DNA from 4 places in the Chitinibacter sp. ZOR0017 genome. Region 2 is predicted to be linked to each of the others. Evidence: predicted binding sites of a transcription regulator. Region 2 holds the regulator's gene; each other region holds the start of a gene.
The links. Region 2 encodes FNR, which switches genes on or off when oxygen is low (the NO sensors DNR and NnrR bind a similar motif). Its sites were predicted from a motif close to TTGATNNNNATCAA; they were not measured.
Positions count from the first base shown of each region.

Region 1 (7,722 bases), on a different contig from region 2:
GCGCTGGTCCGAGCTGTTGCCGGCGGTGCTGGATCGGATGATGCAGGCCGATGGTAAGTATGTCGCGGTGCCGCTGGGGGTGGCGCGGGTGAATATGATGTGGATTAACGCCGCGCTATTCAAACGCATGGGCATGAATGTGCCCAAAACCTGGGATGATTTTTTCACCGTGGCCGAGCGGTTTTCGCAGGCCAATATCCCGATGCTGGCGCTGGGCGATCAACATTGGCAAGTGGCTACCATTTTTGAAGCCTTGGCCTTGGGGCAGGGTGGGGCTGATTTTTATGTGAAGGCCTTTAGCCAGCTGGATCAAAGCGCCTTAACTGGCCCGGCCATGCTCAAAGCGCTGGAAACCCTGCGCCGGATGAAGCCGTATTGCACTCCAGATAGCGCCGGCCGCGATTGGAATCTGGCCACCGCCGATGTGGTGAATGGCCGTGCCGCGCTGATTATTCAGGGGGATTGGGCCAAGGGTGAATTTGTGCAGGCCGGCAAAGAGCAGGGCGTGGATTATCTGTGCATTCCATCGCCTACCTTGAATGGTGAATACAGCTTTGCCGCCGATACGCTCACCATGTTCCGCCTGAAAGAGCCGAAAGCCATCGCCGCGCAGCAAGATTTTGTGAGCCTGTTGATGAGCCGTGAAGGGCAGGAAGTATTCAACCTGTACAAAGGTAATATCCCGGCGCGTACGGATGTGGATCTGGCACGATACGATGATTACGCCCGCCAGTCGGCGCGTGAATTTGCCGATGCGGCGCACAAAGGCGTATTGGTGCCGTCGTGGGCGCACAATATGGCGGTGCAGGATGATGTGCGGATGGGCTGGTTTGAGGTGGTACATACCTTCTGGCGCAATGACAATATGACCGCCCAAGAAGCTGCCCGTCGTTTTGCTGATGTAGCACGGATTAATCGCTTCTAGGGGTATATCTAGCCAAGCCCTGATTATATTTGCTTGGCTGCAGATACCTGCCGATGTATGTTATTTCGGCAGCATTTAAAAACCCGGCCTAGGCCGGGTTTTTGTTTGGGTGCGTATGCAGTTTTGGCGTCTTATTCGCCACCCGCGCCTTGCTCGATCAGCTGTAGCTCTTGCTGCGCCGTCTGGGTAAACGGATGCAGGTGTGAAAGGAACTGGCGGCTTGCGGCGGCCCACGAGTAGCGCTCGGCAAAGCGGCGTACTTCGGCGCGATCCAGCTTCAGCGCGCCAATGCAGGCCTCGCGCAAATCTTCGTGCAGCGAGCCGGGGCCGTCGGCGCCAATTACATCAATCGGGCCGGTAACAGGATATGCGGCCACCGGGCAGCCGCAGGCCATGGCTTCGAGCAGCACCAAGCCAAAGGTATCGGTTTTGCTCGGGAACACAAACACATCGGCGCTGCTATACACCTCGGCCAGCTCGGCTTGATTGAGTACGCCCAGCCAGTGCACATTCGGCATATTGCCGTATTGTGCTTTCAGGCCCGCGGCCGCAGGGCCATCGCCCACCACCCATTTACTGCCGGGCAGATCCAGCTCAAGGAAGGCTTGCACATTTTTCTCGACCGCCACCCGGCCGACATAGACAAAAATCGGTGCGCGTGACGCCAGCTTGTCGCGGCGACCCGGTTTGAAGATCTCCAGATCAACACCGCGTGACCACAGCACCACGTTTTTAATCCCGCGCGCTTCCAGATCTTCGACCACGACCCGGGTCGGCGCCATCACGGCCTGAGCCGAATTGTGAAAGCGGCCAAGCCAGGCGTAAGTCCACGCCAGCGGAATGCCAAAACGCAGCTGCACATACTCTGGAAAGCGCGAGTGATAGGCAGTGGTGTACGGCAGTTTATTTTTCAGACAGTACTTGCGCGCCGCCAGGCCCAGTGGGCCTTCGGTTGCAATGTGAATCGCATCAGGCGCAAATTCGCGCAGGCGCTGATTGACCTTGCTGCCCGGGAAAATCGACAGGCGAATGTCTGGGTAAGTGGGGCAAGGGATGGTTTTGAATTCCAGCGGCGTGAGTAGGTCCACAGTGTGGCCCATCTTTTGCAGTTCGGCCCGAGTTTGCTTGAGGGTGCGAACCACGCCATTAACTTGCGGCTCCCAGGCATCGGTCACGATCATGATTTTCATGCGTTTGTACCTCGATTAAGTGAAATGGCAGGGGTCAGAGCGGGGGTAGGAAACAGGGCGCGTAGCTGTTCGGTCTGTTCGGCATACATTTTTTGCCAGGTAATGACCTTAAGCTCGCCAGAAGGTAGTTCAACCAAGGCGGTGAGGCTTTCGACCCAATCGCCGTCGTTACAGTACAAAATGCCGTTGATATCGCGCATTTCGGCTTTATGGATGTGGCCACAGATCACGCCATCCAGCCCGCGGTTTTTGGCCTCGGCGGCTACGGCTTCTTCAAAATCATTGACGAAATTCACCGCCTTTTTCACCTTGTGCTTCAGGTATTGCGACAAGGACCAATACCCAAGGCCCAGCTTGGCGCGCAGACGGTTAAACCATTGATTGAGCTTAAGCGTGATGCCATAGGCGCGATCGCCGACAATCGCGAGCCACTTGGCACATTGCACCACGGCATCGAATTGATCACCGTGCAGGACCAGATAGCGTTTGCCATTGGCGGCGGTGTGGATCACTTCATCTTCGATCTTGATCTCGCCAAACATCAGACCAATAAACTGACGAGCGGCTTCATCGTGATTACCGGGAATGAACGTGACTTGCGTACCTTTGCGGGCTTTACGCAACACTTTCTGGATGACATCGTTGTGGCTCTGATGCCAGTACCAGCTGCGCTGCAGCGCCCAGCCGTCGATGATATCGCCGACCAGGTAGAGGTGATCGCATTCGGTGTGCTTGAGAAAGTCCAGCAAATACTCGGCTTGGCAGCCCGAAGTGCCGAGGTGGACGTCCGAAATCCAGATACTGCGAAAGCGTAATTCATTCGCCATTAATGCACTCCGTGATCGGTGTAAAATGATCATGCACAGCCAAAATGACAAATGTGCGACCGCCGCATGAAGGAAATATGACGACGGATCAATGACCTACCGAACTGGAAAAACCTGCATGAGCCAAAACTACCGCCCTGATTCGCCGTGTATTGCGGTGTGTTCAACTGCCTTGGGCGATGAAGTCTGCCGCGGCTGCGGGCGCACCGTGCGCGAAGTGGCGATGTGGGTGGCTTTGCCCGCGGATGAGAAAGAAGCCATCTGGCAGCGCCTAGAGGCCAACTGGGCCGCCCGTGGCTTGCCGCCACCGTGGCTCGCGCGCGATCAGCGCAGCTAAACGCAAGCACAACCCCGTTAATCACCTGCCTGCGCGCATGCAAACCGCGCGGTAAAACTACCATGCCACTGTGGTATTGCTGCCACGCGCGCGAGGGCCGGGCGGCGATATGCTGGTCTCATTGAATTTTCCGTGAGCCCCGCGTATGTCTGATCTTGCCCAGCTATTGCACCAACTTGGTTATCCCGAACTGGTTCCTGTGCGCCTGCAGCAAGAGCAGCCCACCTTGGTGGCGCGGATTGTGCAGCGCTGGGGTAAGGAAACGCTGGGCGATGAGCTGCTGGCTTTTCTCACTGCCGATCAACAGACGGCCACACCCTTATCCGCTACGGCGGCGCAGGAGCTGATGCGCATTTCGATTGTGTACGCCGATTTATGCGCCAAACAGCAGGCTTTATGGGCCAGCGAGCGTGAGCAAGCCAATACCCAAACTTATGCCGATGGGTATTTGCGTCAACGCCAGCATATGAAAGCAGTTGCGGCGTATACCCCTACGATCTATCACGATGGCCCGGCCACTGTCATGCCGCAAGAGCAGGATTTAGTGCGCTGGAGCCCGCTAATGCAGGCCAGCTTTATGGGCCGGCTGACCGAAGTGGAACGTTTACTCGATATCCAGCAAGGCCTCGGGCTGGGTGAAACCGATGCCGATGGCTATCAGGCCTTGCATCTGGCGGCCATGCAGGGCCACGCCGAAGTGGCGCGTGCTTTGCTCGCCGCCGGGGCCGAGGTAGATCCGCCGAGCCGGCGCTTATCGCGCCCGCTCTTGTTGGCCGCTGCCGCCGGGTATTTGCCGGTGGTGGAGGTCTTGCTTGATTTTGGCGCCGAAGTGGCGCTGTGCAAGCATGACGGGCGTACGGCCTTGCATCAGGCCGCGGCCAATGGCCATGAAGCGGTCGTATTGCGCTTATTGCAAGCCGGGGCTGATGTGCTGCAGGAAGATCAGCGCGGGCAGAATGCCTTGATGCTGGTGCCACAAAATAAACCCCGCTTGTATGAGTTACTGCTGCAGGCTCGCCCGGGCCAGCCGCAAGCCCGGCCGCCAGTACTGGTGTTTCAGCCATGGATCGATTGGGGCCATTAAGCCCGTGCGCTGTGCGGTGAGCAGGCTAACGCTGAGCGCCGTGCTAGGCCGTGCGGCGGGGCTGAGCGACCTAGACTCTGCCCCTTGAGCTACGCCCCCTTGTTGCGGCTGGGGCTATGGCGCAGCAATTCTGTGCTTTTCGCTCGCGTTTCGCGCGGGCCGCGTTGCGTTAAAGATTGTTAACCATTCTCATTTCTTCTTGATGTGCGGCAAATTCTCATTACCATTCATACCCTATAGTGAATGCTGCCCTGTATCAGAAAGGATCTGCCATGCAATTGGCTCAGCTTAGCGCCGGTCAAGCCGGCACCATCGCCGGTTTTGCCCCCGGCAATCGCAGTTACCGGCAACGCTTATTGGCCATGGGGGTCACGCCGGGCGCCGCGTTTAAGGTGGTGCGGGTGGCGCCTTTGGGCGATCCTTACGAAATCATCATCCGCGGCTATACGCTCACTCTGCGTAAGCATGAAGCCGCCATGCTCACCGTGGCCTTGCTGGAGGTTGCGGCATGAGCACCCCATTTACCATTGCGCTCTTGGGCAACCCGAACTGTGGGAAAACCACGCTGTTTAATGCCCTAACCGGCAGCCGGCAGCAAGTCGGCAATTGGCCCGGTGTGACCGTTGAGCGCAAAAGCGGCCAGCTGCGCCAAGGCCCGCAGCAGGTGGAAGTCGTCGATCTACCCGGCGTGTATTCGCTGAACGCGGCGCCGGATAGCTCGGCCGATGAGCAAGTGACCCGCGATTACATTCTGTCTGGTGCGGCGCGATTTATTGTCAATATTGTTGATGCCAGCAATCTGGAGCGTAATCTTTACCTCACCACGCAATTGCTCGAGCTGGGCGTACCCACCCTGCTGGTGCTGAATATGATGGATGTGGCCGAAGCGCAGGGCATCGAGATCGATGCTTCAGCCTTGGCCGAGCGGATTGGTTGCCCGGTGCTGGCGATTTCGGCGAGCCGTAAGCGCGGCATCGAGCAGCTCAAACAAGCCATCTTTGCCCAGCAAGCCAGCGCACCGGGTATGCAACTGGATTTACCGGCCGAAATCAGCGCCGCGGTCGCCGCTTTAACGCAGGAAGTGGCGCCGATCCACACCGCGCAAAATCTCAGCCCCGCTTGGCTCGCGCTGAAATTGCTCGAGGGCGATCATCTGGCCGAAACGCTTTGCCCCTCGCTACGTAAAAGCGTGCAGCAATGGCAGCAGCAGATTGTGACGGCGCTGGATTTAGACGCCGATATTCTGATTGCCGATGCACGCTATCGTTTTGCCAATCAGCTGTGCGCCCAGGTGCGCACCGACAAGGGCCGCGTGTCGCGGCATGTGACCGAGCAGATTGATCGCTGGGTGCTCAATCGCTGGCTGGGCTTGCCGATTTTTCTGGGCATTATGTATTTGATGTTTTTGGCCACCATTCATCTCGGTTCGGCCTTTATTGATTTCTTCGATCAAAGCTTTGGCGCTATTTTTGTCGATGAGCTGGGCAACTGGCTCACCCACTGGCAAGCGCCGCAATGGCTGGTGGTGATGCTGGCCAAGGGCTTGGGCGCCGGGGTGCAAACGGTGGCGACCTTTATCCCGGTAGTAGGTTGCCTGTATTTGATTTTGTCGGCACTCGAAGATTCAGGCTATATGTCGCGCGCGGCCTTTGTGATGGATAGAGCCATGCGCTCGCTCGGTTTGCCGGGTAAATCATTTGTGCCGCTGATGATCGGCTTTGGCTGCAATGTGCCGGCGATTATGGCCACCCGTACGCTGGAAACCCGCCGTGATCGTATCCTGACCGCGATGATGGCGCCGTTTATGTCTTGCGGCGCGCGCCTGCCGGTGTATGCGCTGTTTGCGGCGGCGTTTTTCCCGCGTAATGGGCAAAGCGTGGTGTTTGCCCTCTATCTGACGGGGCTGGTGGCAGCGGTGCTGACGGCGTTTTTGCTGCGTAAAAGCCTGCTGCCAGGCGATGGCGCGCCCTTGGTGATGGAATTGCCGCTCTATCATCGGCCGACTTTGGCCACGGTATGTCGCCGCGCTTGGGATCGGCTGCGCGATTTCGTGCTCAATGCCGGCAAAATGATTGTGCCGATGGTGATGGTGCTGTCGCTGCTGAACTCGGTAAATACCGAGGGCACCTTCGGGCATGAAAATACCGAAGAATCCGTGCTGGCGCGGATTGGCCAGCAGCTGGTGCCCGCGTTTGCGCCGCTGGGGATTGCCGAAGACAACTGGCAGGCGGCCGTTGGTGTGTTTACCGGCGTACTGGCTAAAGAAGCCGTGGTGGGCACGCTTAATACCCTCTATACCCCGGCCAGCAGCGCCAGCGATGAGCCCGAGCCGCAGCTGATGGAAAAACTCGCAGCGGCGCTGGCGACCATCCCGGCTAATCTGGCCGAAATTGCCAACAAGCTCAGCGACCCACTGGGCATCAGCATTGGCGATGTGAGCAACCAAGCCGCCGCGGCCGAAGAGCTCAAAGCCAGTACCGCCACCTTTGGTAGCATGCAGCAGAAATTCGCTGGCGGTAGCGGGGCGTTCGCCTTCCTGCTGTTTATCTTGCTGTACACGCCCTGCTTGGCCGCTCTGGGCGCGTTGAAAGTGGAATTAGGCACGGGCTGGATGGCCTTTGCGGCGGGCTGGACATTATTTTTGGCCTACACGGTATCCACGCTGTATTACCAGCTTAGCCATTGGCAGAGCCTATCGTATCCTGTGGTGGCAGCCGTGGCGCTGGCATGGGCGGTGGTGATTGTGGCTGGGCGGTGTGTGGCCAGAAACCCGAAACTACAAGCCGCAGTGGCTTAAACCCACTCGGGGTATGGGAGGCAATAATGGGTTTGCTTGAATTACGCGATTATCTTAAAGGGCGGGGCGAGGTGAGTACGCGCCAGCTGGCCGAGCATTTTGCGGTCGAGGCCTCGGCCATTGAGCAAATGGCGCAGGAATGGCTGCGCCGCGGTAAACTGACGATGACCCCGGGCAGCTGCAGTAGCGGCGGCAGCTGCGGCGGTTGCTGCGCCAGCCCGCTAGGCAATTTATATCGCTGGCTAGATTAATAAATCATGAGGGTATTGCCTTGCAGGCCTTAATAAAATTAGCCCTAATAGCAATACCCTGCCTTTATTCTGCTGCTGCACCTGCCGCCAAAATTGCCCTTGATGTCGGGCATAGCCTCAGTGCACCAGGCACCACCAGCGCCTTTGGCGAAACCGAATTCAGTTATAACCTCGCTGTCGTGGACGTAGTGGCCGCCCGCTTACGGGCAGCGGGCCATCACGTGACCGTGATCGGCGCCGATGGCCTGCAAACCGAGCTCAAGCCGCGCGCGGCCGCGGCCAGCGGGCATGATCTGTTTATCTCGTTTCAT
Region 1 covers NZ_JTLG01000010.1:91,282-99,003, reverse strand. The annotation lists gene L991_RS16290 (extracellular solute-binding protein) at 1-925, shown strand, start outside; gene L991_RS03370 (glycosyltransferase family 1 protein) at 1,057-2,115, opposite strand; gene L991_RS03365 (UDP-2,3-diacylglucosamine diphosphatase) at 2,112-2,942, opposite strand; gene L991_RS03360 (DUF1289 domain-containing protein) at 3,061-3,279, shown strand; gene L991_RS16285 (ankyrin repeat domain-containing protein) at 3,425-4,363, shown strand; gene L991_RS03350 (FeoA family protein) at 4,636-4,875, shown strand; gene feoB (Fe(2+) transporter permease subunit FeoB) at 4,872-7,160, shown strand; gene L991_RS03340 (FeoC-like transcriptional regulator) at 7,187-7,411, shown strand; gene L991_RS03335 (N-acetylmuramoyl-L-alanine amidase) at 7,432-7,722, shown strand, end outside.
Region 1: L991_RS03350 (FeoA family protein) is a predicted target of FNR. The motif match lies at 4,563-4,576, and genes of this name have one in related genera.

Region 2 (7,722 bases):
TTCTCGGCCACGCTGAGCGAATCGGTACAAAGCTTTGCCGAGCCAATGTTGCGCTCGCCAAAACTGGTGGAAATGGCGCCGCAAGAAGTATCTAAGCCCCAAATCGAACAACGTGTGCACTATGCCGATGGCTATGAGCACAAACAAAAGCTGGTTGCCGCACTGCTGCGTGACAACGACGGCCAGCAAACCATTATCTTTACCGCCACTAAATTGTCGGCCGATGAACTGGCTGAATGGCTGAAGCTGGAAGGCTTTAAAGCTGCGGCCATGCACGGTGACCTGGCTCAGCGCGATCGTCGCCGCACACTGGATCGTCTGCGTCGCGGCGACATCGACACACTGGTGGCCACCGACGTGGCGGCACGCGGGATCGACGTGGCCGGCATTAGCTTGGTGATTAACTTTGATCTGCCACGCTTTGCGGAAGACTACATCCACCGGATCGGTCGTACCGGCCGGGCTGGTCGCTCTGGCGTGGCCGTATCACTGGTGACGAAAAGCGATTTCTCGCTGCTGACCAAAATCCGCCGCCAATTCCAAATCGAATTTGGCGTGCAAGAAATCGAAGGTTTGGAAGCACGCTTCCAGCCAGGCCGTGGCCACCAAGGTGGCGATCGTCGTGGCGCGGGCGGCCCAGGCCGTGGCCGTGGTCGCGATGGCGGCTACAACAAGAGCTTTGGTGGCTATAAAGGCCAGCGCCAACGTGAAGACGGCCAACGTCACACTGAAGGTCATCGCAGCGAAGCGTCACGCGGCAGCTACGGCGAGCGCGAGCGTCAACCACGTGGCGAAGGCTTTGGCGGCCAGCGCGAGCGTCAATTTGACAATCGTGAATCGCGCGGCGGCTACGGCAATCGCACCCCTCGCGGCGGCGAATTCGCCGGTGACCGTGCGCCACGTGGCGATTTCGATCGCGCTCCACGCGGTGATTTCGGTGGCGAGCGTGCTCCACGCGGCAACTATGGTGGTGATCGCGGCGATCGTGGTGGTCGTGATTTCGACCGCGCACCGCGCGGCGATTTTGGCGGCGAACGTGCGCCACGCAGTAACTTTGATCGCGCGCCGCGCGGTGATTTCGGTGGCGAGCGCGCCCCACGCGGTAACTACGGTGGCCAGCGTGAGCAACGTGAAGGCGGTCAGCGCGAAGTTCGCGCTCCACGTGGCGATTTTGGCGGCAAGCCAGATGGCAAACGGGGCGGCGGTCGCTTTAGCTAAGCATCACACCTTACCCAATAAAAAAGCAGCCTGCGGGCTGCTTTTTTATTGCCCGCCAGGGCTGCGCTTTGGGCTTGCTCAGTTGCGTGGCGATCGCTGAGCCCAACAGAATCGTACCAGCGCTTAATCGCCCGCAATCTCCAGCGGCGGCAGGCCATGCCGCGCGCGGGCGCGATTACAGGCCGCGCTATACACGCCGATTTCGGCCAGCGCGCCAAACTCGCGACAGGGCGATGGACGCTCGAAATAGATACCGCACGACACCCGCTCACCCACCTTGCCCACCAGCGCCAAGCACCGCGGCTGCGCATAATCGGTGCCGCGCATACGGGCGGTGTAGGCCGTTTCGTCATCCGCCAAGCTATCGGGCACCGTGCCGCCTTCGCTACTAAGCTCCGAGCGATCAAATGACACCCGGAACGCCGCACAGCAGGCGCCACAGCTCAAGCACACATTTTCCATATTCAGCCACCCGACCCAGCGATTACAATCAGGGCCGCATTCAATCCAATTCCCCGCCTGGGGTCAAGTTTTACCATGCTGATTCGCCCACTCTCCGCCGCCGATTTGCCAGCGGTTGCCGCCATTCAAGCCAGCTGCTACCCACCGGAACTCTTAGAGCAAGCCGAATGCTTTGCCGCCAAAATTGCCTTTTCGCCCGCCAGCCACTGGCTGGCCGAGCGCGATGGCGAAGCGCTAGGGTATTTGTTTTGCCACCCCTGGCAAGGCTGGCATCCACCCGATCTCGATAGCCGGCAGCTTTACTGGCCACAGCCACAGGCCGCTGCGGACTGCTTTTATCTGCACGATCTGGCCGTCGCGCCCAGCGCGCGTGGGCTTGGGGTGGCTGAGCAATTGATTGATACGGCACTGAGCTGGGCGCGGGCACAGCAACTACCACGCGCGATGCTGATCGCGGTGGGGCGCGCACCGGCATTCTGGCAACGGCATGGCTTTGTGGCCGAGCGCAACGGCGCTGATCTGCGCAAATACGGCGCCTCCGAGTTAATGAGCCGCACACTGTAGCTAACCAAGGGGTATTGCCAGCTAAATCAGATAAGAAAAGGGCTAAATATTAGATACCCAGCAGGGTATAAAGCTGCCACAGCGCCATCGCCACAATCAGCCCGCCGCACAGTGGCCGCACCCACGGTTTTTGGAGGCCTTGCTGTAGCTGGCGGGCAAACAAGCCCATCAACAATAGATTGGGCAAAGTTCCTAGGCCAAAGGCCAGCATCACCCCCGCCCCGTGACTGGCACTGCCGCTCGCCAGCGCGGATAAAGAGGCGGTGTACACCAGCCCGCAGGGTATCCAGCCCCACAAGAGGCCAATTAGCGGTGTATGCCACAACGAACGCACCGGCAGCAAGCGCCGCATCAGCGGCTGCACTCGCCGCCACAGCGGCTGCCCCAAGGCTTCGACGCGAGTGAGCCAGCGATTTACGCCGGCGATATACAGCCCCAGTAATAGCAGCAGCAGATTGGCGAGGATAAACAGCGAGAGTTTGAGCGCCTGCAATTGCAAAAGCAGCGCAAAACTTGCCAAACCACCCAGCAAGGCGCCGATCAGTGCATAGCCGGCCAGTCGGCCCAGATTAAAGCCCAGCAAATACGGCCAGCGAGCTGTGGCCGGCAATTGCAAACTAAAGGCAGTAACAATGCCACCGCACATGCCCACGCAATGCCCGCCACCGAGCAAACCAGCCAAAAACAAGGCCAGCAGATCTACTTCCAGCACGCTATCCCGCCCACCGTTAAATCAGGCGAGAATACCGCGCTTGCGTCACCGTTGTCCGCAAATATCGATCAAATACCATGGCAATCGAACGGATCAGCAACCGGCCTTTGCCGGTTACAAACAGGCCATCGGCTTCGATCTGCAGCAAACCATCTTCAACCAGCGGTGCGAGCAGTTGCAGCTCGTCAGCAAAATACTCGGCAAAATCGATCATATAGCTGACTTCAATCGCCTGAAAATACAGCTCGAACTGGCACATTAGCGCCTGAATCACCGCCCGGCGAATCACATCATCGCGATTCATCGTCAGCCCGCGCTGCACCGGCAACTGCTGCGCATCCACCGCCTGATAGTACTCTTCCAGCGTTTTTACATTCTGGTAGTACTGCCCGCCTACCTTGCCAATCGACGACACGCCAAAGGCCAGCAAATCACAGTCGGCATGGGTAGAGTAACCCTGAAAATTGCGCTGTAGCCGTCCACGGCGCTGCGCCACGGCCAGATCATCATTCGGCAAGGCAAAGTGATCCATGCCGATCAGCACGTAGCCCGCCGCCAAGAGATCGCGAATGGCGTTTTGCAGCATATCCAGCTTATCGCTGGCGGAGGGCAATTCGGCCTCATTAATCCGCCGTTGCGGCATAAAGCGCTCGGGCAAATGGGCGTAATTGTAGAGCGCAATGCGATCCGGGCGCAGCGTCAGCACTTGCGCAATGGTTTCAGCGACACTAGCCACGGTTTGCTTGGGCAAGCCATAAATCAGATCAACACTCACCGACTTAAAGCCATGCATGCGGGCGGCTTCAATCACGGTGCGGGTTTCTTCTTGCGATTGCACCCGATTCACGGCTTCTTGCACCGCGGGGTTGAAATCTTGAATACCCACACTCATCCGGTTAAAACCCAGCTGCGCCAAGATGCGGATCATCGACTCGCCCACTTTGCGCGGATCAATCTCGATGGAGTATTCGCCTGTCGGCAATAGCTCAAAATGGCCACGCACCATCCCCAGCAGGCGCTCAAGCTGCGCCTCATTTAAAAATGTGGGCGTACCACCACCTAAATGCAGCTGACTGACCCGCGAGCGCTGTGGCAAGGCCTGCGCATACTGGGCCAGCTCGCGCCCGAGATAATCCAGATACACATCCGCTTTGCTGGTGTCTTTCGTAATAATCTTGTTACAGCCGCAGTAATAACATACGGTATTGCAGAAAGGGATGTGAAAATACAACGATAGCGGATTGGCTAGCGCGCCGGGTAAGCGTTGTTGTAATATCTGCTCCAGCTGAGGGCTGGTCATGGCTTGCGTAAAGCGATCCGCAGTCGGGTAAGACGTATAGCGCGGCCCTTTGCCGTCGTAACGCACGATCAGCTCGCGATCAAATTCGATTTGGCCGTTCGGGTGCGGATGCTGGCTTGTTACAAATGTCATCGTGACTCTACTCCGATTCTACCCCTGCAGAATAAGAGCTGGCCTAATCCTCTGGTTTGATTAAAATCAATTCATCGTGACAGCGCATGCGGTAATTAGCACGCGCTAGCGGTACAATGTTTCCCTGTTTTTGTTTTCTGGTGAGAAGTTGATGATTTCCCCCATCCAAGTACGCGACATGACCCCACGCCATCTGCGCAATTCATGTGTTAACTGCAGTTTGCGTGAGCTGTGTCTGCCCATCGGCCTCTCCCAGGATGAAATGTCTGAGCTGGATAAACTGATCACCCAGGCCCGCCCCATCAAACGTGGCGAGGCGCTGTATCGTGCCGGAGAGCCATTCCGCTCGCTGTATGCGGTGCGTCTGGGCTTCTTCAAAGCCAGCGTGATTTCTGAAGACGGCCGCGAGCAAGTCACCGGCTTTCACATGTCGGGCGAATTGCTGGGCATGGATGCCATCAGCACCGATGTACACACTTGCGATGCCATCGCCCTGGAAGACAGCGAAGTATGTGAGCTGCCATTTAGCGACATCGAAGACCTCTCGCGCGATGTACCGCTGCTGCAACGCCATCTACACAAAGTCATGAGCCGCGAAATCGTGCGCGATCACGGCGTGATGCTATTGCTGGGCAATATGAAAGCCGAAGAGCGCCTTGCCGCATTCTTGCTGAATCTGTCACAACGCTTTGCAGTACGCGGCTATTCATCCAGCAGCTTCCATCTGCGCATGACGCGGGAAGAAATCGGCAGCTATCTGGGACTGAAACTGGAAACCGTGAGCCGTACACTCTCCAAATTCCAGGACCAAGGTTTGATTAAAGTGCAAAACCGCTTAATCGAACTGGAAAACATCGACAGTCTGAAAAAACTCTTGAATACCTGTCACGACGAATAAAACACCACCGGGGGTATCATGCGCCACGCCCATTTGATTGCCCCCTCTAGCCTTATACCCCTAATAGCCAGCCGGTTGCACTGGCAAGCCCCGCGCCAAACAGCCTACTGCCTGCACCCGCTCAGCCAACAGCTACCCAGCATCGCCACGGATGAAGCAATTTTGCTGTTTCACCCCTGCTCTCCCTATCTGCAGCAACACTATCCTGAGCATCCGCTGTGCGAAGTCATCATCCTGCCCAGCCCTCTGGCCGGCCTGCACGGCTTTATGCTGGCGGCCAGCGGCGAGCATGCCGCGCTTGAACAATCTGTCGAAATACTGGATCTGCTCGCCCCCTTGGCCAATGGCTGGCTGCACCTCGGCCCGCGCGGCTGCGGCGGGTTTATTCAGCAGATCTGGCAGACGCTATTGCCGTCTTCGCAAAGCGCCGAACAGCAAGACTGGCAAGCCATCCTCAGCACATTGCAACAGCCCAACCCGTTTCAGCAGCAAGGGCCACTGCTAACGGCACTGAGCCATCAGCTCTTGCAACAACAGCTACAGCTCTCTACCCTGCGCGGCCTCGCCCATCGCTTTTTGCAGGATTTTCCACCTGCAGCATTTCAGGCACACCACCCACAGCTTGAGCAGGCCTTTGCGCCATTAATTAGCAACGAATACAGCCCCACTCACCAGCTGGCGCAACTACTCAGCCAGCAATAAGGCGAGCAGTCTCGCTCAAGCTCTTACAGGCGTAAGCAAATAAAAAAGCCACCCGAAGGTGGCTTTTTTATTACTCAACTACTTATTTGCTTTTGATGGTGTAGAGCGGGGTTTGACCTGCAACCACTGCGCCGCTAGCCAGATTGGCCAATGGGGCAAATTGATCAGCATTGGTCAATACCACCGGGCTGATCACCGATTTAGCATTGTTGCGCAAGTATTCCAGATCCAGCTCAAGCACCGGCTGGCCGGCTTTCACTTGGCTACCTTGCTCAACCAGACGGGTAAAACCTTGCCCGCCCAGCTTCACGGTTTCAATCCCGATGTGCACGATCAGCTCAACACCGGCATCATTGATCAGTGCGAAAGCATGGTTGGTGTTGAAGATCTTCACCAATTGGCCATCACACGGCGCAACAACTTGATTACCGGTTGGCAGAATCGCCACACCTTCACCCACTGCTCGGGTCGCAAATGCCGCATCGGGCACATCTTCCAGAGCTACCACCTCACCCGTTACCGGGGACAGCAGTACGATTTCGCCGGGGTTAGAGGCTACAACCGCCACAGCCGCAGGCTGTGGCGCAGCCTCTGTTACTTTTTTCCGGCCAGAACACCACGCAGCGCGTCAGCGATCAGTTCGGCTTTCGGCCCAACGATGATTTGTACGCTTTGTTTGTTCAGCTTGATAACACCACTAGCGCCAAGACGCTTGGCAGCAGCTTCATTCACCAGATCAGCATCATTTACCGACAGACGCAGACGGGTAATGCATGAGTCAACGTTGGTCACGTTAGCAGCACCACCAACTACATCCGCGTAGCCTTGAGCCAGTGACAGGGTGTCGCTAGCAGCTGGGGCAGCTACTGGAGCAGCAGCAGCAACGGCTTCTTCATCTTCACGACCAGGCGTTTTCAGGTTCAGAGCTGCGATCACAGCGCGGAATACAAAGTAGTAAATCGCGAAGAACACCACACCTTGAACGATCAGCATGATCATGTTCTGGGCCAGCGGGTTGCGGCTAGACAGAACAAAGTCAACCAGACCGGCTGAGAAGCCAAAACCTGCAATCCACTGCATTTGTGCAGCGATAAACACAGACACACCAGTCAGGAAGGCATGAACCACATACAGCAGTGGTGCCACGAACATGAAGGAGAATTCCAGCGGCTCGGTTACACCAGTGAAGAATGAAGTTACCGCAGCAGCCAGCATGATTGAACCTACGCGAGCGCGGTTTTCAGGCTTAGCAGCTTGGTAGATCGCCAATGCAGCACCTGGCAGACCAAACATCATGATTGGGAAGAAACCAGCTTGGTACATACCGGTTACACCTTGAACAGCCTTACCTTCGGCCAGTGATTTCGCACCACCCAAGAAGTTAGGAATGTCGTTGATGCCGGCTACGTCAAACCAGAACACAGAGTTCAGGGCATGATGCAGACCTACTGGGATCAGCAAGCGGTTGAAGAAGGCATAGATACCAGCACCAACAGCTTTCAGGCCAACGATCGATTCACCGAAGTGCACCAGACCACCGTAGATGTGTGGCCATACTGCCATCAGGATGAACGATACAACGATCATCACGACAGAAGTAACGATTGGCACCAGACGGCGACCCGAGAAGAACGCCAGTGCTTTGTGCAACTCAACACCGCTGAAACGGTTATAGAGTTCTGCAGCAATCACACCGCACAAGATACCAACAAACTGGTTGTTGATTTTCTTGAA
Region 2 covers NZ_JTLG01000021.1:64,762-72,483, forward strand. The annotation lists gene L991_RS07305 (DEAD/DEAH box helicase) at 1-1,218, shown strand, start outside; gene L991_RS07310 (YkgJ family cysteine cluster protein) at 1,342-1,680, opposite strand; gene L991_RS07315 (GNAT family N-acetyltransferase) at 1,756-2,244, shown strand; gene L991_RS07320 (sulfite exporter TauE/SafE family protein) at 2,294-2,956, opposite strand; gene hemN (oxygen-independent coproporphyrinogen III oxidase) at 2,973-4,388, opposite strand; gene fnr (fumarate/nitrate reduction transcriptional regulator Fnr) at 4,540-5,286, shown strand; gene L991_RS07335 (hypothetical protein) at 5,305-5,988, shown strand; gene L991_RS17680 (PTS glucose transporter subunit IIA) at 6,071-6,556, opposite strand; gene nagE (N-acetylglucosamine-specific PTS transporter subunit IIBC) at 6,583-7,722, opposite strand, start outside.

Region 3 (7,722 bases), on a different contig from region 2:
CGTGAACGCATTTTTACCCCGCTCGTGCGTTTAGGCGCCGGCGCTCCCAGCGAAGGCGCGGGCCTTGGTCTGGCGATTACGCGCCGGATTGCCCGTTTGCATGGCGGTGATGTGTGGGTAGAAACGGGCGCGCGCGCCGGCGGTGCCAAATTCATCCTCGCGCTGCCGCTGGGTCGCGAACCGGAAAATTAGATTGAGCGCAGGTAAGGCTGGTTTGGCCTGAATGAGAGATGAGCACTTGCAGCGCTGAAAAACAAAAAGCCCCAACCTAAGTTGAGGCTTTTTGCAGAATCTCGTGTGGGTCGGGTGGGATTCGAACCCACGACCAACGGATTAAAAGTCCGCTGCTCTACCGACTGAGCTACCGACCCAGAGGGATGTATGGAACGCTTGGTGGGTCGGGTGGGATTCGAACCCACGACCAACGGATTAAAAGTCCGCTGCTCTACCGACTGAGCTACCGACCCGTGTCGTTGCATACAGAAGCGCGAATTATAAGGATATTTGGCCGCCCGTCAACACTTTTGCGCGAATTTCTGTAAAAAAATTGCCGTATTGGTGCGGGCGCAACAGCGCGCTTCACGGTAAACTACTGCCACCATTGAGAAAATCGGCGTGGCCGCTTTTCGTTGAACGAGGAAAAAAGATGCGAATGTTACATACCATGCTGCGGGTCGGTGATCTGGAGCGCTCAATTGCGTTTTATACCGAGGTGCTGGGCATGCAGCTCTTGCGCCGGAAAGATTATCCGGAAGGGCGTTTTACGCTGGCGTTTGTCGGTTACGGTGATGAAGCCAGCCATACCGTGCTGGAACTCACGCATAACTGGGATACCAGCAGCTACGAGCTGGGCACCGGTTATGGCCATATCGCGCTGGAAACCGACGATATCTATGCCACCTGTGAAGCAGTGCGCGCCAAGGGCGGTAAAGTAAGCCGTGAGCCCGGTCCGATGAAGCATGGCACAACCGTGATTGCTTTTGTCGAAGACCCGGATGGCTATAAAATCGAGTTTATCCAGCCCTGATTGGGGCAAGGAAAGGCGTATCTGCAGGGGTATGCCTAGCTAACCTAGAGCCGTATTGTGCTGCAGCATGATACGGCTCTATGGTATTTGGGAGAGAAGAAAAATGTGGAAGTTTGCTACTGCGCTATTGGCGCTGTGCCCAGCGCTGGCGCAGGCCGCGCAGATGGATGGGGCATCCCTGTCATTGCCGTGGATGTTGCCGTTTGCCGGCTTATTATTATCGATTGCGCTGTGCCCGATTTTCTTGCCGAAATTCTGGCATCACCATTTTGGCAAGGTGGCGGCTTTCTGGGCAGCGGCCTTTGCGCTGCCTTATGCGCTGCTGGCGGGGTGGCCAGCGATGGGCGGGGTGCTGTGGCATGCCTTGCTGGAAGAATATATTCCATTTTTGCTGCTGCTGTTTGCGCTGTATACCGTGTCGGGCGGGATTTTGGTGTGGGGCAATCTGCATGGCTCGGCCAAGCTCAATACCGGTATTTTGGCGCTGGGCACGGTGCTGGCCTCGGTAATGGGTACGACGGGCGCGGCGATGCTGCTGATCCGCCCGCTGCTGAAGGCCAACGATAACCGCCAGCATAATGTGCATGTGGTGGTGTTCTTTATCTTTCTGGTGGCCAATGTGGGCGGTGGTCTCACACCGCTGGGCGATCCGCCGCTGTTTCTGGGTTTTCTGAAAGGCGTGGATTTCATGTGGACGGTCGAGCATATGGCTGCGCCTGTGGCGTTCACTTCCGCCTTGCTGCTGGGCCTGTTTTACCTGCTGGATCGGCATTACTTCACCAAAGAAGGCGTACTGCCGGTGGATAAAACCCCAGATAGCGCGCTGAAAATCTATGGCAAGCGTAATTTCTGGCTGCTGGGCGCGATTGTGGGGTTGGTCTTGCTCTCAGGGATGTGGCGGCCGGGGCTGGTATGGTCGGTGTTTGGAGTGGAGCTGGCGCTGCAAGATCTGGTGCGCGATCTGGGCTTGCTGGCCGTGGCCTTGCTGTCGCTGAAAATCACACCGGCGCAAGTGCGGGCGGGCAATGACTTTAATTGGGGCCCGATGCAGGAAGTGGGCAAGTTGTTTGCCGGGATCTTTGTCGCCATGGCTCCGGCACTGGCGATTTTGAAAGCGGGCTCGGCTGGCGCCATGGCCGGTTTGGTGCAGCTGGTGAGCAACCCCGACGGTACGCCACATGATGCAATGTATTTCTGGCTTACCGGGCTGTTGTCGGCATTTTTGGATAATGCGCCCACGTATCTGGTGTTCTTTAATCTGGCGCACGGTGATGCTGCACATATGATGGGCCCACTGGCCAGCACGCTAATGGCCATCTCCGCTGGTGCGGTGTTTATGGGTGCGATGAGTTATATCGGCAATGCGCCCAATTTCATGGTGAAAGCGGTGGCGGAAGATCGGGGCGTGAAAATGCCAAGCTTCTTTGGGTATATGGCCTGGTCAGTGAGCTGCCTGCTGCCGGTGTATATCTTGATGACACTGGTGTTCTTCCATTACTAAGCACCACACGCCACGCTAGCCGTGGCGTGCAGCAAACCCAAGCCCGCCAGTGGCGGGCTCAGGCTGCTGACAAAGTGGCAGGGCCACACTCTTCCAGTCTCGGCAGAGCCGAGCCTAGGCAATATGGCTTTGAAACTGCAGCCTTGATGTTCTATTCCCACCCCTTCCGCCCCCTCTTTGAGGGGGAGTCTCGCTTCGCGAGTGGGGTTGTCAGCAGTCTAGCCCGCCATTGGTGGGCTTTTTTGTGTCTGGGCGGCAGGCGAGTTGGCGTGCTTTTGTTGTGTGTCAGTATTGCGATTGATTTGTGTTAATAATCCGTTGAGTTTGCTTGTTATGGTCTTGTAATATGCTGATGGCACGCTCAATAGGCGCTGCCCTGCGCGCTAGCGATAGCGCGCAGAACACGTGGTGCAGATGGAGGGAAAATCGGATTTTGTTGTTTGCGCGCGGCGAATTAGCCGCCCAGACGGTAACAAAATTACACGCAGAGCCCGGTTTTTTGCGTTGTATCAACGATTCGCAGCCTGCTAGGGCAGTTGCCAACGCAGTTTTTGATTTGTATCAGTAGCCGGCAGAACGGGCTACGTATACTGGCTCCATCGGGTAAGGAGATACAAAAGCTCCTCACTTCAGACACTCAACACAACCTAGAAAAGAGGTGTATCGTGGCTCAACAACCGTTATCTGCAGAATTGCTCGACAAAATGCATCGTTACTGGCAGGCAACCAACTACCTTTCAGTTGGTCAGATCTACCTGCTGGATAACCCATTGCTGAAAGAAAAGCTCGTACGTGAACACATCAAACCACGTCTGTTGGGTCACTGGGGTACTACACCAGGTCTGAACTTCATCTACGTGCACGCTAACCGTCTGATTAACGACCGCGACATCAACGCGATCTACATCACTGGCCCTGGCCATGGTGGCCCTGGTTTCGTAGCCAACACTTGGGTTGAAGGTTCTTACGAAGAGTTCTTCCCGAACATCGACCGCACCGAAGCCGGTATGCAGCGTCTGTTCAAACAGTTCTCTTTCCCACGTGGCATCCCATCTCACGTAGCCCCAGAAACCCCAGGCTCAATGCACGAGGGTGGCGAGCTGGGTTACTCAGTATCTCACGCTTACGGCGCTGCGCTGGATAATCCAGATCAAGTTGTGTTCGCAGTGGTGGGCGATGGTGAAGCTGAAACTGGCCCGTTGGCGGCTTCTTGGCACTCTACTAAATACATCCACCCGATCAACGACGGTTTCGTACTGCCTATCTTGCACCTGAATGGTTACAAGATCGCCAATCCGACTCTGCTGGCCCGGATGGATAAAGAAGAAGTAACGGCCCTGTTTACCGGTTACGGTTACGAGCCGATCTTCGTTGAACTGAAAACTGAAACTTTCAACGAAAAACCAGAAAGCTTTAACGACATCCACCAAGAAATGGCTGCTGCCATGGACTTGTGTATGGACAAATTTGCCGCGATTCGCGCTAAAGCCAAAGAAGAACTGGCTGCCGGCAAAATGATCACTCGCCCACGTTGGCCAATGATCATCATGCGTACGCCAAAAGGCTGGACTGGCCCGAAAGAAATCAAAGGCAAGAAAGTCGAAGATTACTGGCGCAGCCACCAAGTGCCATTCTCTGATATCGATGGCGAAAACGTTCAAAACCTGGAAACTTGGCTGAAATCTTACCAAATCAATACCCTCTTCAATGAAGACGGTACTGTGAAAGAAGAGCTGGTAGCGATTGCACCTAAAGGTCAGAAACGGATCGGTAGCAACCCAGTCGTGCATGGCCAAGTGTCGAAAGACCTGAAAATGCCAGACTTCCGTAACTACGAAGTGAAGTTTGACAAACCAGGTACTGTGAATGCGGAAATGACCCGTGTAATGGGTAACTTCCTGGCTGACGTGATGAAAGAAAACGAAGCCGAGAAAAACTTCCGTATCTTCGGCCCAGATGAAACTGCATCGAATCGCTGGAACGCCACCATTGAGTACTCAGGTAAAAACTGGCTGGCTAACCACTTCGAAGTGGACGGTGTGAACAACAACGACAATCTGAAACAAGATGGTCGTGTGATGGAAATTCTGTCTGAGCACACTTGCCAAGGCTGGCTCGAAGCGTACAACCTGACCGGTCGTCACGGCTTCTTCAGCTGCTACGAAGCGTTCATCCACGTGATCGATTCGATGTTTAACCAGCACGCGAAATGGCTGAAAACCACTCGCCACATCAACTGGCGTAAACCGATTCCGTCACTGAACTATCTGCTGACTTCACACGTATGGCGTCAAGACCACAACGGCTTCTCTCACCAAGATCCAGGCTTTATCGATCACGTGGTGAACAAAAAAGCTGAAGTGATCCGCGTTTACCTGCCAGCTGATGCCAACACCTTGCTGTCTGTAACTGATCACGTTCTGCGCTCACGTCACTATGTGAACGTGGTCGTAGCCGGTAAACAGCCAGCACTGCAATACCTGACTATGGATCAAGCGATCAAACACGCAACCAAAGGTCTGGGTATCTGGGATTGGGCATCTAACGATGAAGGCGGCGAGCCAGATGTAGTAATGGCGTGTGCCGGTGAAATCCCGACCATGGAAGCGCTGGCTGCGACCGACATCCTGCGTCAACACTTCCCAGATCTGAAGATCCGCTTTGTGAACGTGTGTGACCTGATGACGCTGCAACCGAAAGAAGAGCACCCACACGGCCTGTCAGACCGCGAATTCGACGCGATCTTCACCACTGACAAGCCAGTGATGTTTGCCTTCCACGGTTACCCATGGCTGATCCACCGTCTGACTTATCGTCGCAACGGCCATAGCAACATCCACGCTCGTGGTTACATCGAAGAAGGTTCAACTTCTACGCCATTCGATATGGTGGTGGTGAATCAGCTGGACCGCTTCAACCTGGCTATCGACGTGATCGACCGTGTACCTAAACTGCAAAAAATCGGTGCCCATGTTCGCCAAAAACTGGTGGACAAACTGGTTGAGCACGAACAGTACATCTCTCAAGTGGGCGATGACATGCCAGAAGTTAAAAACTGGAAATGGCCTTACTAAGCCAGTGACCGGTGACCAGCGGTGCCCGCCGCCGCTGGGAAATACCCTAGCCCGCGCTGACGAAAGCAGCGCGGGTTTTTTACGTTTTTGGCATACAATGAGCCTTTGTTGTATTCGCTGATTGCCTGTGGAAAACCTGCCCGTGAAGTCTACCTCTGCCCAGCCCAGTGCCCGGCTGCAAGCCCTGATCCAGATCGCCCGCGAAGTCGCCGCCACCGAAGTGATGCCACGTTTTCGTAAAGTAGCGGCCGAGATCAAACACGATGGCAGCCTGTTTACCGAAGCCGATCTGGCCGCGCAAACCGCCTTGCAACGCCTGCTGCCGCAGTTGGTCGATTGCCCGGTATTGGGTGAGGAAATGAGTCAGGATCAGCAAGAAGCGCTGTGGGCGGCGCACGCCGATGGCTTGTGGATTGTCGACCCGATTGATGGCACCAGTAATTTCGCCCATGGCTTACCGTATTTTGCCGTCTCGATTGCGCTGTTTCAGCAACAGCGCCCGGTGTTGGCGGTGGTGTATCTGCCGGTGCTGGATGAATGTTTTGCCGCCGAAGCGGGTGCCGGCGCCTGGCTAAATGATGATCGGCTGCCGCTAGTGCAAGACGATAAGCCACTGAAGCAAGCCATGGCCTCCATCGAAACCAAATGGCTGTCAGGCCATCTGGCAACGCGGGTGGTGACGGTAAACCCCTATCACAGCCACCGCAATTTTGGCGCCTCCACTATCGACTGGTGCTGGCTGGCCGCTGGCCGCACCGATGTCATGCTGCATGGCGCGCAAAAACTCTGGGATTACGCGGCCGGGGTGTTGATCTTGCTGGAAGCCGGCGGTGAAGTTGGCTGCCTATTCCATGACAGCTACTGGGAAGAAAACCCTTGGCACCGCAGCGCCATTGCCGCCCGTACGCCGAGCCTGTTTAGCGGCTGGTCAGCGTGGGTGCATAAAAACAAATAGGGTATATGGGTGCAGCCTTTTTAAATCAATGACTGTAGCTATATACCCTGTGGTTGAGTTTTAGACTGCTGATTGATGCGTTTGTCCGCTGACCAACTCGGCTTGCCAGCGGAGCCAGCGCCCAGTGCCACGCCAGATGGCGCGCAAAATCAATCCACCGACCACCACACCAAAACCACCCAACAGTAGCAGACCCAAGCCAGTGGCCAGCAGCGCCCCCGGGGTTGGCCCCATCCAGCCGCCAATATTGAGCACGTTTTCTCCATCGCTGGCGCGAATCTCCTGCACCGTGCCGCTGGCGTCACGGCGGATATGCAGCTCATCGTCGCCATCGGTGGCCTGAATAATTACCTGGCCATCGCTTTGCCGCTGAATATGCACCGATTCACCGGCCGGGCCGCTGGCCCAAATTTCACCCGCTTGCCGGCCCGCCCATGGCCAGCCGGTTTCATCCTGCGCCACAGTGGCCCAGCTGTGATTAAGGCTGGGCCAGCCAAACACGGTTTGCGTGGCCCAAGTGCCGGTGAGCAGTAAACCGGCGAATGTAATGCCCAGCGCGCCCAGCCATAAACTCGATAACACCGTGAGCATCAACAAATACGGTAGCGCCAGTAGCACATTAATGATCCCAAGACCGCCCAGCGCCACCAGCGCTCCCCACAGATTGCGCGGGGATTTATGCGCTTCCCAGCTTTGCAGGCGTCGTTCGGCCAATAGCTCGCGCGCCAGCCGCGCCGGCTCGCCCAGCGCCGCGGCAATTTCCGCCTCGCTGCGGCCATCGGCCAGCCCATCGGCAAAATAAGCGCGGTAATCGGCCAAAATTTCAGCTCGCTCGGCTGCGGGTAAGGCCTGCAAAGCGGCTTCCAGCTGATTAAGAAACTCAGTTTGTTGCATGATCCACTCCTTGCGGCGCGGCATGAGCTTGCAGCACCTGATTGATTTCACTCACAAAACTTGCCCATTCCTGCTGCATCTGCGCCAGCGCGGTTTGCCCTGCCGGGGTGAGCCGGTAGTACTTGCGGGCCGGGCCGCTGCTGGATTCGGTGAGATAAGTGCTCACCCAGGCATCGGCCTGCAGGCGGCGCATCAGCGGATAAATCGTGCCCTCGCTGATTTCCATGCTGGCCGATAGCCGGCTCACCAGCTCATACACATAGCTATCTTG
Region 3 covers NZ_JTLG01000045.1:60,956-68,677, reverse strand. The annotation lists gene L991_RS14740 (ATP-binding protein) at 1-192, shown strand, start outside; tRNA gene L991_RS14735 (tRNA-Lys) at 299-371, opposite strand; tRNA gene L991_RS14730 (tRNA-Lys) at 392-467, opposite strand; gene gloA (lactoylglutathione lyase) at 647-1,027, shown strand; gene L991_RS14720 (sodium:proton antiporter) at 1,131-2,528, shown strand; gene L991_RS14715 (phosphoketolase family protein) at 3,065-5,602, shown strand; gene L991_RS14710 (inositol monophosphatase family protein) at 5,787-6,557, shown strand; gene L991_RS16690 (DUF1700 domain-containing protein) at 6,618-7,451, opposite strand; gene L991_RS14700 (PadR family transcriptional regulator) at 7,438-7,722, opposite strand, start outside.
Region 3: L991_RS14715 (phosphoketolase family protein) is a predicted target of FNR. The motif match lies at 2,826-2,839, and genes of this name have one in related genera.

Region 4 (7,722 bases), on a different contig from region 2:
TGGTGGCTGCCGATGCCGTGATGATTCCGATGCAGTGCGAATACTATGCGCTGGAAGGTTTGTCGGATCTGGTGAACACCCTCAAACGCATCAAGCAGCATCTGAATCGCAAGATTGAGATCGAAGGTTTGCTGCGCACGATGTTTGATCCGCGCTCCACCTTGGCCCAGCAAGTCTCCGATCAGCTGGTAAAGCACTTTACCAGCAAGCTGTATCACACCGTCATTCCCCGCAATGTGCGGCTGGCCGAGGCGCCAAGCTATGGGCGCCCCATTTTGGCCTACGACAAATCTTCCAAAGGCGCGCAAGCCTATTTGCAACTGGCCGAAGAGTTGCTGGCACGGCATAACGCCCTCGAAGTCGCGCCCGCCATCTAAGGTGAGCGCGCCCCAATCATTCCGCAAACCTAGACAATAGTGGCCACCCCGAGGCGGGGAGGGCAGGGATAACAGCATGGCAAGCAAGAAATTCAAAGGCCTCGGCCGTGGCCTTGATGCATTGATGGGCGATACCGCCGCCCAAGACACCCTAAAAACGCTGCCGGTTACGGCATTGCAACCGGGTAAGTACCAGCCCCGCACGCTGATGAATGAAGCGGCGCTGCTGGAGCTGGCCGATTCTATCCGGGCACAGGGCTTGATGCAGCCGGTGCTGGTGCGCGAAATCGCGCCGGAGCGCTATGAAATTATCGCCGGTGAACGGCGTTGGCGGGCCTCGCAACTGGCTGGCCTGAGCGAGATTCCAGCGCTGGTGCGTGAAATCGCCGATGAAGCGGCGCTGGCGATGGCGCTGATTGAAAATATCCAGCGGGAAAATCTCAATCCGCTGGAAGAAGCGGTTGGTATTCAGCGGCTGATGGATGAATTTGGCCTGACTCAGGAAGCCGCCGCGCAAGCCTTGGGCAAATCGCGCCCGGCGATTGCCAATTTACTGCGCTTGCTAAATTTGGTGGAGCCAGTGCGTGAGTTGTTACTGGAAGGGCAGCTCGATATGGGCCACGCCCGTGCACTGCTGGGCCTGCCGGTAGAACGCCAGCATGAGGCGGCGCGGCATGTGGTGATCAAGGGTCTCACTGTGCGCGAAGTGGAAGCACTGGTGAAAAAATGGCTCAGCGAGCCCGCGCAAGCACCGATGGCGAATAAACCGGCACTTAAAGCTGAGTGGGAAAGCAAAGCCACGGAACTTGGCGCCCGTTTAGGCACCAAAGTGCAGATTCAGGCCGGCGCGAAGGGGAGAGGAAAAATCACCATCGAGTACCTCGACGAGGCGCAATTGGCTGCATTGCTGGCCCAGTTGTAAGTTCGACAGCGGTTTGCACCAAAATGTGGCGAGCTCGGTGCGGCTTGGCTTAAACGATGATTACTCGTTAAAAAAGAAAGGCTTTTGTTTTATCCGTCTGGCATCAAAGCGGGAAAATAAATGCCATGAAGTCAATGTGTAAAATTGACGTAGGGCAAATCTACTCCGTATAATCGCGGGGTTTCGCTTACGGTGAAATGATGGTCAAGACGGCACAAATTCGGGGCGTGATCCGCCTCAAAGTGGCAATTACGATAGTACTCGCCCTCGGCCTGTTCTTGATTTTGGGTCAAAACGAAGCAATTGCAAGTGGTATAGGTGGAGTCATCGCCATCGCGGGCAGTCTGTTGTATGCCTTGATCGCCTACAGCGTCAAGTTTGCGCCCGCCGCCGAATTGATGCGTCGCCACTTTGCTGCCGAGATGGCCAAGCTTTTTATGACGTTGCTGAGTTTTGCAGCGTTGTTTGTTGTATACCAGCAAGCCGCCTGGTTGTGGGTGTTCGTAGGTTACCTCGCCGCCGCAAGTGCTTACTGGTTTGGGCTTTTAATTCAATTTGACGGTAAAAAGTAGATCATGGCACAAGATGCAACTAGTTATATCCAGCACCATTTGACCTTTGCCAAATCCGCGAGCGGCGTCCATCTGGATACCTTCTGGATTGCGTTGGTTCTGGGTCTGGCCTTCGTCGCCCTGTTTGCCTACGTGGCAAACAAAGCCACTTCTGGCGTGCCAGGTCGCCTGCAAAACTTCGTTGAGCTGATTGTCGAAATGGTCGACACCCAGATCAAGGATGCCTTCCATGCCAAATCGAAAGTGATCGGCCCACTGAGCCTGACCATTTTCTGCTGGGTGTTCCTGATGAACAGCATGGACTTCTTGCCTGTTGATCTGCTACCTACCATCGCCCAATGGATCGGTCACACCTTCTTCGGTATGGATCCTCATCACGTTTATCTGCGTGTCGTACCTACCGCTGACGTGAACCAGACTTTCGCAATGTCACTGACTGTGATGCTGCTGATCATCGGTTTCTCGATTTCTGCTAAAGGCCTGTTTGGCTGGATCAAAGAGCTTTTCACTGCCCCATTCCACGCCGAAGGCTTGGTAATGACCATCATCCTGATGCCAGTTAACTTTGCATTCCAGTTGATCGAGCTGGCTGCTAAGCCAATCTCTCTGGCGCTGCGTCTGTTCGGTAACATGTACGCCGGTGAGCTGATCTTCATCTTGATCGCGCTGCTGCCATGGTGGATCAACTGGGTGCTGGGCGCGCCATGGGCGATCTTCCACATTCTGGTTGTAACCCTGCAAGCCTTCGTATTCATGATGCTGACCATCGTGTACCTGAGCTTGGCTGTAGAAGACCACTAAGATTTTCGTCCGGTGACGTGTGTCGGTTGGGTGCACGGTGTCGGACAAAGATTTACCCAACCTAGTAACTTTTGATTTAAACCTTAGGAGTATCAAAATGGCTGCACCTGAAGTAATTGCTTCCGTACAAGGCATGACTGTTATCGCTGCTGCGATCATCATCGGTCTGGCTGCGATCGGCACTGCACTCGGTTTCGCAATCCTCGGTGGTAAATTCCTCGAGTCTTCTGCTCGTCAACCAGAAATGATCCCAGTTCTGCAAACTAAACTGTTCATCATCGCTGGTCTGTTGGACGCGATCTCTATGATCGGCGTTGGTGTTGCTATGCTGTACACCTTCAACAACCCATTCCTTGCTGCCCTGACTGCTGCTGCTCACTAATCATTTGATCAGCCTTTAAGGAGGACTTTCAGCGTGGAATTTAATGCATCTCTCATAGGTCAGATGATCACATTCGCGATCCTGATCTGGTTCACGATGAAGTTTGTTTGGCCTCCGCTGACCAAGATGATGGATGAGCGTGCGAAGCGTATCGCCGACGGCCTGGCCGCGGCGGACCGCGCCAAGCAAGATCTCGAAAATGCTGAGAAAAAATCAGCAGATAAACTGCGCGAAGCTAAACAGCAGGCCGCAGAGATCATCGCTCAGGCAGAAAAACGCGCTGCACAACTTGTCGAAGAAGCTAAGAGCAATGCTAAGGCCGAAGGCGAACGCCTGTTGGCCGGCGCTCAAGGTGAAATCGAACAGCAAATCCAGCAAGCCAAAGAATCACTCCGTCAGCAAGTGGCCACTCTGGCCGTTGCCGGTGCTGAGAAGATTCTGCAGCGTGAAGTAGACGCTGCTAAGCATGCTGACATGCTGTCATCTATCAAAGCGGAATTGTAAGACAGTCATGGCAGAACTTATCACAGTCGCTAGACCCTACGCTGAAGCGGTTTTCCGCTTGGCCAAAGAGAGCAACACGCTTGCTCAATGGTCGGACATTCTCGCCAAGCTTGCGTCCATCGCGAGTAACGACGATGCCCTTGCAGTAGTGGCTAATCCGAAGTGTTCTGCGGCACAGGTTCAGGAGCTCCTCGCGGGGCTTCTGGGCGGTGAGGCAAGCGCTGAGGTTAACAACTTCCTGGCAACAGTACTCGAAAATCGCCGCTTTACCACTCTGCCGGCGGTAGCTGCTCTCTTCGAAGAGCTCAAAGCTGCAGATGAAGGTGTGGCGCAAGCACATATCGAGTCTGCTTTTGCTGTGACTGATGCCCAACTGGCCGAACTGACGGCTACGCTCACTCAGCAACTCAAACGCAAGGTTACGGCCGATGTTGGCGTCAACCCCGATTTGATCGGTGGTGTGAAGGTGACCATTGGTGATCTGGTTATCGATGCCTCTGTTCGTGGCAAATTGACCGCACTTGCAACGAGCCTGAAGAGTTAGGAGAAATCATGCAACTTAATCCGTCCGAAATCAGTGAACTGATTAAAGCTCGGATCCAGAATCTGCCTCAAGGCGCACAGTCCAGCACCACTGGTACTGTTGTGTCGGTAACTGATGGTATCGTGCGCGTGCACGGCCTGTCAGAAGTTATGCAGGGCGAGATGCTGGAATTCCCTGGCAATACCTACGGTCTGGCGCTCAACTTGGAGCGTGACTCAGTAGGTGCCGTAATTCTGGGTGACTACAAACACATCGTCGAAGGTGACGAAGTGAAATGTACCGGCCGTATTCTGGAAGTTCCAGTTGGCCGCGAATTGGTAGGCCGCGTAGTGAATGCGCTGGGTCAGCCAATCGATGGTAAAGGCCCTCTGGGTACCGACAAATTTGCACCAATCGAGAAAATTGCTCCTGGCGTAATTGCACGTCAGTCAGTTGCTCAACCAATGCAAACCGGTATCAAATCAATCGACACCATGGTGCCGATTGGTCGTGGTCAGCGTGAGCTGATCATTGGTGACCGTCAGACCGGTAAAACTGCCGTTGCTCTGGATGCGATCATCAACCAGAAAGGCACCGGCGTAACTTGTATCTACGTTGCGATTGGCCAAAAAGCCTCTTCGATCGCCAACGTGGTGCGTAAACTGGAAGAGCACGGCGCTCTGGCCCACACGATCGTGGTGGCCGCGTCTGCTTCTGAATCAGCTGCTCTGCAATACATCGCTGCTTACTCAGGTTGTACCATGGGTGAGTTCTTCCGCGATCGTGGCGAAGACGCGCTGATCGTTTACGATGATCTGTCGAAACAAGCTGTGGCTTATCGTCAGATCTCCCTGCTGCTGCGTCGTCCTCCAGGTCGTGAAGCTTACCCTGGTGACGTATTCTATCTGCACTCACGTCTGCTGGAACGTGCGGCCCGTATCAACGCTGAAGAAGTTGAAAAACTGACTAACGGCGAAGTGAAGGGTCAAACCGGTTCACTGACTGCGCTGCCGATCATTGAAACGCAAGCCGGTGACGTGTCTGCATTCGTACCAACCAACGTGATTTCGATTACCGACGGTCAGATCTTCTTGGAAACTGACTTGTTCAACGCGGGTATCCGTCCTGCGATGAATGCCGGTATTTCTGTATCGCGTGTAGGTGGTGCGGCGCAAACCAAGATCATCAAGAAACTGGGCGGTGGTGTACGTCTGGCTCTCGCGCAATATCGCGAGCTGGCTGCATTTGCTCAGTTTGCCTCTGATCTGGACGAAGCAACTCGTAAACAGCTGGAAAACGGTAAGCTGGTGACTGAGCTGATGAAACAAGCTCAATACAGCCCAATGAAAGTGAGTGAGCTGGGTGTAACCCTGCTGCTGATTAACAAAGGTGTTTATGCAGACATCGCTGTTAACCGCGCACTGGCATTTGAAGCCGCGTTCCTCAGCCACCTCAAGGCAAACCACGCCGACGTACTGGCCCGCATCGACGAGAAAGGTGAACTGTCATCTGACGACGAAGCTGCTGTACTGAAAGCTGCGGATTCCTTCAAGGCTAGCGCTGCGTACTGATTTGAGACGTCAATAAAAGGATCAGATCATGGCAGGCGGTAAAGAGATTCGTACCAAGATCAAAAGCGTAAAAAACACGCAGAAGATCACCCGCGCCATGGAAATGGTAGCTACGTCGAAAATGCGCAAAGCTCAGGATCGCATGAAAGCGGCCCGCCCTTACGGTGAAAAAATCCGTAATGTGGCCGCTCACCTGAGCGCTGCGCTGGTTGACTATGCACACCCATATCTCCAAAAGCGCGACACCGTCAAACGGGTTGGCCTGATTGTGGTGACTTCGGACAAAGGTCTGTGTGGTGGCTTGAACACCAACTCCCTGCGTCTGGCTTTCAATAACATGAAAGATCGTCACCAGAATGGCATTGAGACGGTTGTAACTGCAATCGGTAATAAGGGTCTGGGCTTCATGAACCGGAATGGCGCGAAAGTGATTTCGCATGTCACCGGTTTGGGTGATACCCCACATCTGGAACAGCTGATTGGCCCGATCAAAGTGATGATCGATGCCTACGTAGCTGGCGAAGTAGACGAAGTGCACCTCGTTTACACCCGCTTCATCAATACGATGAAACAAGAGCCAGTTGCCGAGCAGTTGCTGCCATTGTCGAGCGATGCATTCGAGCCGGCAAAAAAACCGGCCCGCACTCATAACTGGGAATACCTGTATGAGCCGGATGCGAAGACTGTGATCGATGAATTGATGAACCGTTACATCGAGGCATTGGTTTACCAAGCCGTAGCGGAAAACATGGCATCGGAACAAGCAGCTCGGATGGTGGCAATGAAGGCCGCAACCGACAATGCCGACAAGGTAATCGGCTCCCTGCAACTGCTGTATAACAAAACGCGTCAAGCTGCGATTACGAAAGAGCTTTCGGAAATCGTATCTGGTGCCGCTGCAGTTTAATGGGCCCTGACGGATTAACTGGATTAGGAAAAACGATGAGCCAAGGTAAAATCGTACAAATCATTGGACCAGTTGTTGACGTGCAATTTCCACGCGACAACCTGCCCAAGGTGTATGACGCGCTCAAACTGGTCGATATCGATCTGACGCTGGAAGTCCAGCAACAGCTCGGTGACGGCGTAGTGCGTGCGATCGCCATGGGTAGTACCGATGGTCTTAAACGTGGCCTGCAAGTTGCTAACACCGGCGCAGCTATTTCTGTGCCTGTAGGTAAAGCGACTCTGGGTCGTATTATGGACGTATTGGGTAACCCAATCGATGAAGCAGGTCCTGTGAACGCCGAGGCAACTCGCGCTATTCACCAAGCTGCTCCAAAATTTGATGAGTTGAACCAAACCATCGATCTGTTGGAAACCGGTATCAAGGTAATTGACCTGGTATGCCCGTTTGCGAAAGGTGGTAAGGTTGGTCTGTTCGGTGGTGCCGGTGTAGGCAAAACCGTAAACATGATGGAACTGATCAACAACATCGCTAAAGCACACAGCGGTTTGTCTGTGTTTGCTGGTGTAGGTGAGCGTACTCGTGAGGGTAACGACTTCTACCACGAAATGAAGGACTCTAACGTTCTTGATAAAGTGGCGATGGTTTATGGTCAGATGAACGAGCCTCCAGGCAACCGTCTGCGCGTAGCGCTGACTGGTCTGACCATCGCGGAACAATTCCGTGATGAAGGCCGTGACATCCTGTTCTTCGTAGACAACATCTACCGTTACACCTTGGCCGGTACTGAAGTATCCGCCCTGCTGGGTCGTATGCCTTCAGCCGTAGGTTATCAGCCTACCCTGGCCGAAGAGATGGGTGCACTGCAAGAGCGTATTACCTCGACCAAAACTGGTTCGATCACGTCAATCCAGGCCGTATACGTACCTGCGGATGACTTGACTGACCCATCTCCAGCTACCACATTCGCTCACTTGGATGCGACTGTTGTATTGAGCCGTGATATTGCGTCTCTGGGTATCTACCCTGCGGTAGATCCACTGGACTCAACTTCACGTCAGCTGGACCCACAAATCGTTGGTGAAGAGCACTACTACGTAGCTCGCGGCGTACAATCTACGCTGCAGAAATACAAAGAACTGCAAGACATCATCGCGATTCTG
Region 4 covers NZ_JTLG01000003.1:50,805-58,526, reverse strand. The annotation lists gene L991_RS00700 (AAA family ATPase) at 1-377, shown strand, start outside; gene L991_RS00695 (ParB/RepB/Spo0J family partition protein) at 454-1,299, shown strand; gene L991_RS00690 (ATP synthase subunit I) at 1,500-1,871, shown strand; gene atpB (F0F1 ATP synthase subunit A) at 1,875-2,672, shown strand; gene atpE (F0F1 ATP synthase subunit C) at 2,788-3,054, shown strand; gene L991_RS00675 (F0F1 ATP synthase subunit B) at 3,088-3,558, shown strand; gene L991_RS00670 (F0F1 ATP synthase subunit delta) at 3,566-4,102, shown strand; gene atpA (F0F1 ATP synthase subunit alpha) at 4,111-5,652, shown strand; gene atpG (F0F1 ATP synthase subunit gamma) at 5,681-6,559, shown strand; gene atpD (F0F1 ATP synthase subunit beta) at 6,595-7,722, shown strand, end outside.
Region 4: L991_RS00690 (ATP synthase subunit I) is a predicted target of FNR. The motif match lies at 1,444-1,457, and genes of this name have one in related genera.